One region of the Pantoea sp. BRR-3P genome, then DNA from elsewhere that is predicted to be linked to it. Evidence: predicted binding sites of a transcription regulator. Region 1 holds the regulator's gene; each other region holds the start of a gene.
The links. The regulator PurR, encoded in region 1, represses purine synthesis genes. The targets are predictions, from matches to a motif close to CANGCAAACGTTTGCNTG.
Positions count from the first base shown of each region.

Region 2: AAGR08_RS06680 (NCS2 family permease) is a predicted target of PurR. The motif match lies at 622-639, and genes of this name have one in related genera.
Region 3: cvpA (colicin V production protein) is a predicted target of PurR. The motif match lies at 811-828, and genes of this name have one in related genera.
Region 4: tusA (sulfurtransferase TusA) is a predicted target of PurR. The motif match lies at 911-928, and genes of this name have one in related genera.

Region 1 is NZ_CP155066.1:2,229,642-2,231,844, forward strand. Features, by position in the region: gene AAGR08_RS10285 (C40 family peptidase) at 1-403, shown strand, start outside; gene AAGR08_RS10290 (YnhF family membrane protein) at 464-553, opposite strand; gene purR (HTH-type transcriptional repressor PurR) at 828-1,853, shown strand; gene punR (DNA-binding transcriptional activator PunR) at 1,850-2,203, opposite strand, start outside.
Region 2 is NZ_CP155066.1:1,463,656-1,465,858, forward strand. Features, by position in the region: gene AAGR08_RS06675 (response regulator transcription factor) at 1-471, opposite strand, end outside; gene AAGR08_RS06680 (NCS2 family permease) at 876-2,174, shown strand.
Region 3 is NZ_CP155066.1:1,123,839-1,126,041, forward strand. Features, by position in the region: gene dedD (cell division protein DedD) at 1-640, shown strand, start outside; gene cvpA (colicin V production protein) at 892-1,377, shown strand; gene purF (amidophosphoribosyltransferase) at 1,414-2,203, shown strand, end outside.
Region 4 is NZ_CP155066.1:3,736,471-3,738,673, forward strand. Features, by position in the region: gene AAGR08_RS17315 (zinc/cadmium/mercury/lead-transporting ATPase) at 1-608, shown strand, start outside; gene tusA (sulfurtransferase TusA) at 605-850, opposite strand; gene AAGR08_RS17325 (7-cyano-7-deazaguanine/7-aminomethyl-7-deazaguanine transporter) at 1,157-1,822, shown strand; gene AAGR08_RS17330 (DcrB family lipoprotein) at 1,939-2,203, shown strand, end outside.

The sequences.
Region 1 (2,203 bases):
AAAGGCGCGTGAAACTGCGATGACAAAATTAATGGGCCAGCTCGGCAAACCTTATCAATGGGGCGGCACCTCCCCGCATACCGGCTTCGACTGCAGCGGCCTGGTGTGGTACGCCTATAAAGATTTGGTGAAGTTCAAGTTCCCGCGCACCGCCAATGAGATGTATCACCTGCGCGATGCTGCACCAATTAAGCGTGAAATGCTGGAAAAAGGTGATTTGGTGTTCTTCCGCATCAATAATCGTGGTACTGCCGATCATGTTGGCGTGTATCTCGGAAATGGCAAATTCATTCAGTCGCCGCGTACCGGCAAAGATATTCAGATTAGCGCGTTGGGTGAGGATTACTGGCAGAAACACTATGTTGGGGCGCGTCGTATGATGACGCCGAAAACCATTCGTTAGTTGTTGCGCAACGCGCAGAAAAAAGCCGGACGCTGCATTGAGCTGCTCCGGCTTTTTTTATTAATGCATGATTGCAGTAAAGCTAAAGGCAATAATCATTAACAGAGCACCAACGGTTGTCATTAGCGCCAGCTTCAAATCCGTACTCATTACTCCTCCTTAGTCACACATTTCTTAGGGTTAAAGCGATTTTCGCACAGCGATGGGCAAAAATCTCGTGTTATCCGCCCGGGCTTGCTAGAATCGCCGCCTTTCGTTGCGCAACACATTTTGTGCAGGCTGTGTTTACAGCGCGATAAAGTGATTTTGTCTGCTAAACCACACCGTTTTGCCCCTTATTTTGGGCGATAAAAGCATTAGCAGACGCAAACGTTTAACAATATACTTATCAGTAAGTTGCGATAAGCCCAGGAGTACCATTTTCATGGCAACAATTAAAGATGTGGCAAAACGCGCGGGTGTTTCGACCACCACGGTTTCGCATGTCATCAACAAAACGCGTTTCGTAGCAGAAGAGACGCGTAACGCCGTATGGGAAGCGATCAAAGCATTGCACTACTCGCCAAGCGCCGTGGCGCGTAGCCTGAAAGTCAATCACACCAAAACGTTGGGCCTGCTGGCGACCTCCAGTGAAGCGCCCTATTTTGCCGAAATTATTGAAGCGGTAGAAAATCACTGCTTCGATCGCGGCTATACGTTGATTCTGGGTAACGCGCATAACGACTTACAAAAGCAGCGCGCTTATCTCTCCATGATGGCGCAGAAGCGTGTCGATGGATTGCTCGTGATGTGTTCAGAATACCCCGATGATTTGCTGCAAATGCTTGAAGAAAATCGCAATATCCCGATGGTTGTTATGGATTGGGGCGCTTCGCGCGGCGATTTTACCGATACCGTGCAGGATAATGCATTCCAGGGTGGCTATCTCGCTGGGCGATATCTGATTGAACGTGGTCACCGCGACATTGGCGCAATTCCGGGGCAATTGGAGCGCAATACCGGCGGCGGACGCCATGCCGGTTTCCTTCAGGCGATGAATGAAGCGGGCATCACTGTGCGCCCGGAATGGATCGTTCAGGGCGACTTTGAACCGGAATCGGGTTATCAGGCGATGCAGCAAATCCTTAATCAGAAACAGCGCCCCACCGCCGTGTTCTGCGGTGGTGACATTATGGCGATGGGCGCAATTTGCGCAGCAGATGAAATGGGTTTGCGCGTGCCGCAGGATATCTCAGTGATTGGCTATGATAACGTGCGCAACGCGCGTTATTTCACGCCCGCCCTGACCACCGTGCATCAGCCTAAAGCCGAATTAGGTGAAAAAGCTTTGGAGATGCTGCTCGATCGCATCACCAGCAAGCGTGAAGAGCCACAAACCATTGAGGTTCAACCCACGCTGATTGAGCGCCGCTCCGTGGCAGACGGGCCATTCCGCGACTATCGTCGCTAGTGTGTCACTTCGCTGAGCCATTCGTGGTTCAGCGTTTCGGCATCCCCGAGATAGGCTAATAGCCAATCCAGCGCCGGCGACGCGCGCTGTTCTGACCAGCTAACGCAGCAGGGGCTGTCTGGAAAGGCCTGCGGCAATTGCAGCTCCACCAACGCGTGGTTATCCAGCAGCGGTCGAGCTAAATGGCCCGGCACCATCCCAACGCACAATCCTGCCTGCAAGCAGTCGAGCCCGGTTTCCCATTCTGGCACCACCAGGCGCCGCTGATTATCGAGCGTCCATGTCATGCGGCGCGGCAACGCTCGCGAGGTATCTTCTAGCACCAGCGAAGGCCATGCCCGCAGAGTTTC
Region 2 (2,203 bases), 770 kb from region 1:
ACTTTCACGTTGCGGATTAAAGAGCTGGCAGCGCGCATCATCCAGACGCCAGCCGTTAAATTGCCAGCCCTCATCCTGCAGAATTTCCGGCTGCGCCAGCCGCCCGCAGCGACGTAATGCGGCCCGCGCACGCGCCACGACCACGCGCGGATTAAACGGCTTGGCGATGTAATCGTCCGCCCCCATCTCCAGGCCTACCACCATATCTGCTTCCGAGCCCATGCCGGTTAACATGATCACCAGTACATCGGGACGCTGCCGCTGCATCTGTTGCAGCACCAGCAAACCATTGGTATCGGGCAGCATCATATCCAGCATCACCAGCGATATTTCCGGATGCAGTGCCAGCAGCGTGAGCGCATCTTTACCCTGATGGCAACTGTAAACAGTAAAAACATGTTCATTTAAGACATCATGCAGCAGTTCGCATATCGCACGATCGTCATCGACCACCAAAATCGCGGGCTTCATGGGGGCGCCTCTTTTGTTACGAAAGGGTTAAAAGCAGTGTAACCCGGCGTTTTTTGCTTGCTGAAACCAGCACCAGAAACGTGAGCGCCATCGCCTGTGATAGTACGAAAGCGTGCTGTGCAGCACCATTTTGCCGTCATCATCGCGGGGAGGGAAAACGATTGCGCGGCAGCGGTGCAATGCACCATAATCGCGCCTCGTTATGGTTCAGAATTATCTTAGCCCCACAGGTAATCAGAAACGTAATCGATTGCGTACGAGGCTGGCATAGCTATTGCTATTAGAGACAAGGGTAAGCGGACGATTTCACTCAACGCCGCCTAGCCTTCACTACAAAAATAAACATGTAAACCACATTGGCAAGTGAGAACGCGCATTGGTGCCGACTCCGCTCATGAGAGATGATGATGTTAGAAAAACTCTTCAAATTAAAAGCGCATAACACAACGGTCCGCACGGAAATCATTGCGGGTATCACGACCTTTCTGGCGATGGCCTACATTCTGTTTGTTAACCCGAGCATCCTCGGCGCAACCGGCATGGATAAAGGCGCGGTCTTCGTCGCAACCTGTCTGGCGGCGGCGATTGGCTGTGTGCTGATGGGCCTGATCGCTAACTACCCGATTGCCCTTGCACCGGGCATGGGCCTTAACGCCTTCTTCACTTATACCGTGGTTCTGCACATGGGATACACGTGGCAAGTCGCACTGGGCGCGGTGTTCTTGTCAGCGGTGATTTTCTTTGCCATGTCGCTTTTCAAAATTCGTGAGTGGATTATTAACAGCATTCCGCTGCCGCTGCGTGCAGGCATTGGTGCTGGCATCGGCCTGTTCCTGGCGATTATTGCCCTGGAAGGCGCGGGTATCGTGGTGGACAATCCGGCAACGCTGGTTGGCCTGGGCGATTTGACCAAACCTGGCCCGCTGTTAGCGCTGCTTGGCTTCTTTATCATTGTGGTGCTGGAAGCGCGTCGCGTAACCGGCGCGGTACTGATCGGCATTCTGGTGGTCACCTTCATTTCTATGGGTATTGGCCTGACGCCGTTTGGCGGTGTGTTCTCCGCGCCACCCTCCATTGCGCCGACCTTGATGCAGCTGGATATTGCTGGTGCGTTTAATGTGGGCCTGGTGAGCGTGATTTTCGCTTTCCTGTTTGTGGATGTGTTCGATAACACCGGCACTTTGCTGGGCGTGACCAAACGTGCAGGATTAGCGGATGAGCAGGGCAACGTGCCGAAAATGGGCCGTGCGCTGATTGCCGATAGCGCCGCTGCACTGTTCGGTTCGCTGCTCGGCACCTCAACCACCACCAGCTATGTGGAATCTGCTGCAGGCGTTAGTGCCGGTGGTCGCACCGGTTTGACGGCGATTGTGGTAGCTATCCTCTTCCTGCTCAGCCTGTTCTTCTCGCCGCTGGCGGGCAGCGTACCGGTGTATGCAACGGCACCTGCGCTGCTGTTTGTGGCGGTATTGATGGCCTCGGGTTTAGCGGATATTGACTGGAAAGACATCACCACTGCGGCGCCAGTGACCGTGACGGCGCTAACCATGCCGCTGACTTATTCCATCGCCAACGGTATTGCCTTTGGCTTCATCACCTGGACCGTGGTGAAACTGCTGAGTGGACGCACCAAAGAGGTGAATCCGGCGCTGATTATTCTGTCAATTCTGTTTGTCATCAAACTGGGTTGGCTGAGCGCATAATGGTTATTTAACGGAAGCCCGCTCGGGCT
Region 3 (2,203 bases), 1.1 Mb from region 1:
GTTCGCCGCTATTCCGCTGGTGCCGAAGCCTGACGACCAGCAGGACAGTGAAATGGTTCCACCGGTGACACAGCCTTTACCGGCACAGCCACCGGAAGGTGCAGGCGCGGTGCAGAACCCGGCGAGCGGCAAAACTGCCACCAGCGGCAGCGCGCAGCCGACGCAGAATACCGAGCCAAGCGTAGTGACGCCGCCACCGGTACATCAGCAGGTGCAACCGAAGCCGGTAGAACAGCCGAAGCCAAAACCGGTCGAGCAGCCGAAACCAAAGCCGGTAGAACAGCCGAAGCCAAAACCGGTTGAGCAACCGAAGCCGAAGCCGGTAGAGCAGCCGAAACCGGTTGAGCAGCCAAAACCGGCAGAAACGCCGAAGCAGAGTGAGCCAGCTGCGCCGACGGGGCAGGCGTATGTGGTACAGCTGGGTGCGTTAAAGAACGCCGCGAAAGTGAGCGAGATTGTGGCGCAGCTGCGTCTCTCCGGCTATCGCGCCTTTACCGTTCCGTCATCGCCGGTGCAGGGGCAAATTACCCGCATTTATGTCGGTCCGGATGCTAACAAAGCGAAGCTGCAAGGTTCTCTTAGCGAGCTGCAAAGCATCTCAGGTCTGGGTGGGGTGGTGAAACCTTATAGCGCGCGATAGGGCGCTGATAAGCCGCGCCGATAGTAGAAAAAGGCGCGGCTTTACAAAATTTTTGTAGCGAAGCGCGGCAATAAAATCATTAAATATCAGCAAATTAAATTGCTGATAACACACGGGGCGAGGAAAGTTTTTTTCATCGCCCTTTTTACGGATACAGAACCGGAAAACCCTACGCAAACGTTTTCTTTTTCTGTTAGAATGCGCCCCGAACTGGATGCAGGGGGTGCGATAGCACTGGGCTGGAAGAGTTCATGATCTGGATTGATTACGTCATTATTGCGGTAGTTGGTTTTTCGGCTCTGGTCAGCCTGATTCGTGGGTTTGTCCGTGAAGCCTTATCTCTCGTTACCTGGGGATGCGCGTTTTTTGTCGCCAGTCATTATTACGCCTACCTTGCAGTCTGGTTTACAGGTTTTGACGACGAACTGGTTCGCAACGGCATCGCCATCGCGGTGTTATTCGTGGCCACCCTGATTGTGGGGGCCATCGTGAACTATGTGATCGGCTCGCTGGTTGAGAAAACTGGCTTGTCGGGAACCGACAGGGTGTTGGGGGTCTGTTTCGGGGCGTTGCGTGGCGTGCTGATAGTGTCTGCTATGCTTTTCTTCCTTGATACATTCACCGGCTTTTCCAAAAGCCCGGACTGGCAACAGTCGCAGCTTATTCCCCAGTTCAGTTACATCATCAGGTGGTTTTTTGATTACCTGAAAAGCACGTCGAGTTTTTTACCCCGGTGACACCATCGGGAGTGCGGCTAATGAGGAAATGACAATATGTGCGGTATTGTTGGTATCACCGGTTTTATGCCAGTAAACCAGTCAATCTATGACGCGTTAACGGTGCTTCAGCACCGCGGGCAGGATGCCGCCGGCATTTGTACCATCGATGCTATTAACTGCTTCCGTTTGCGTAAAGCCAACGGTCTGGTAAGCGATGTGTTCGAAGCGCGCCACATGCAGCGTCTGCAGGGCAACATCGGGATTGGCCATGTACGCTACCCCACGGCAGGCAGCTCGAGCGCCTCTGAAGCGCAACCCTTCTACGTGAACTCCCCGTATGGCATCACGTTGGCGCACAACGGTAACCTGACCAACGCGCATGAACTGCGCAAACAGCTGTTCGAAACGGGCCGCCGTCACGTTAATACCACCTCAGATTCCGAAATCCTGCTGAACATTTTCGCGCAGGAGCTGGACCGTTTTCAGCATTACCCGCTGGAAGCCGACAACATTTTTGCTGCGGTGGCGGCAGTGCATCAGCAGGTGCGCGGCGCTTACGCGGTCGTTTCTATGATTATCGGGCACGGTATGGTCGCCTTCCGCGATCCTAACGGTATTCGTCCGCTGGTGCTGGGCAAGCGCGTCATCGCTGATGGCCGCACCGAATATATGGTGGCGTCAGAAAGTGTCGCGCTCGACACGCTGGGCTTCGAGTTCATTCGTGACGTTGCGCCGGGTGAAGCGGTGTACATCACCGAGCAGGGCCAGCTGTCTACCCGCCAGTGTGCAGAAAACCCGAAAACTAATCCTTGCCTGTTCGAGTACGTTTACTTTGCGCGTCCGG
Region 4 (2,203 bases), 1.5 Mb from region 1:
TGATTGCCGAGCTGGAAGCCCAGGGTCAAACCGTGGTGCTGCTGTTGCAGGATCAGCAGGTACTCGGCGCATTGGCGTTGCGGGATCAGTTGCGTGAAGAGGCGATAAGCGCACTCTCTCAACTGCAAAAACTGGGTGTAAATAGCGTGATGTTGACCGGTGATAACCCGCGAGCAGCCGCTGCCATTGCCGCCGAATTGCAGATTGATTATCGCGCCGGTCTCTTACCCGCCGATAAAGTGGAAGCCGTGCGGCAATTAGGCGCGCAACAATCGCTGGCGATGGTGGGCGACGGCATCAACGATGCGCCTGCGATGAAAGCAGCGACGATCGGTATCGCGATGGGCAGCGGCACCGACGTCGCGCTGGAAGCCGCCGATGTAGCATTAACGCAAAATCAGCTGGCGATTCTGCCGCGCACGATCTTGCTGGCACGGCGCACGCGCGCCATCATTCGGCAGAACGTGGCGCTGGCGCTGGGCCTGAAGGCGATTTTCCTCGTCACCACGCTGCTCGGCTTTACCGGTTTGTGGCTGGCGGTGCTGGCAGATTCCGGTGCCACCGCGCTGGTTACCGCGAATGCGCTGCGCTTGCTGCGTCAGCGTTAAGCGCCTTTTTTGATGAGAAACTGGTACGGCAGGCTTTCGGTCTGCTGTGCCAGCAGCTGATGTTCCATAAAACGGCAGAAACCGGGAATATCGCGCGTGGTGGCGGGATCATCGGCGATGATCAGCAAGGTTTCACCGGCCTGCATGCTGCGCACGGTTTTACGCACCATCATTACTGGCTCTGGGCAGCGCAGGCCAAGGGCATCAAGCTGATGGTCAGGCGCAGAAAAGGGATCGCTCATGATTCTCTGTCTATGGTGGATGATGGGCGCACATTTTAGCGTGTGAATTAGCCAACGCAAGGCGATAACGATTGCGTTAAAATTAACCATTGCATAAATTACGCAACGCGTTAAGATGCCGCCGATTTTTAAATTGCTACCATATTTTGCCCTAAATAATTCGAGCTGTAGCAAGGCGGCAAGTGCGAGCAGCCCCAGGAGCTTACTGAAGTAAGTGACTGGGGTGGACGCACGCAGCCAACGCAGCTACGGCTTGAAGTATGACGGGCAATGGGTTCCCTCACCCCACTATTAAAAAGGTCCTACATGATTGCTTTTTCTGCACGTCAGCGCATGCATGCGCTGTTTTGGCTATCGCTTTTCCATCTGCTGGTAATCACCTCCAGTAACTACCTGGTACAGCTGCCGGTTTCCATCTTCGGCTTCCACACCACCTGGGGCGCGTTTAGCTTTCCGTTTATTTTCCTCGCAACCGATCTCACCGTGCGCATCTTTGGCGCGCCGCTGGCTCGTCGCATCATTCTGGCGGTGATGATTCCAGCGCTGGTGATCTCCTACATCGTCTCGTGCGTCTTTTATCAAGGCGAATGGCAGGGTTGGGCATCGCTGGAAGAGGTTAATCTGTTTGTCGCGCGTATCGCCTGCGCCAGCTTTATGGCTTATGCGCTGGGCCAGATCCTTGACGTCCACGTTTTTAACCGTTTGCGCCAATTACCCCAGTGGTGGATTGCCCCTGCGGCCGCGATGTTCCTTGGCAATATCAGCGATACGCTGGCCTTCTTTTTCATCGCCTTTTACAAGAGTCCAGACCCGTTTATGGCTACGCATTGGGTCGAGATCGCCCTGGTGGATTACAGCTTCAAAGTGCTGATCTGCATGATCTTCTTCCTGCCGGCTTACGGCGTGCTGCTGAATGCCATGCTGAAGCGATTAGCCGAGCGTTCCGCACAGCGACAGGTGAATTTCGGCTGATTCCACATAGACGTAACGCCATGGCACGCTAAAATTTCCTGACACTCCGGCGGTTGCTTTTGCCCGCCGATTCCGTTTTGATAACGCCTGACTGGAATCATGTAAAAGGGAAAAGAATGCGTAACGTAGTGAAATATGTGGGTATTGGCCTGCTGGTGATAGGCCTGGCGGCATGTGACCAGAAGAAAGATGATGCAGCAGCAAACAGCAACGGTGCCAGCGCCAGCCAGTCTGCTCAGACGGTCAATCTGATGGACGGCAAGCTGAGCTTCTCACTGCCGGCGGGCATGTCTGATAAGAGCGGCAAACTCGGTTCTGAATCCACCAACATGCACGTCTATGCCGACGAAACCGGCCAGCGCGCGATTATCGTGATTGCGG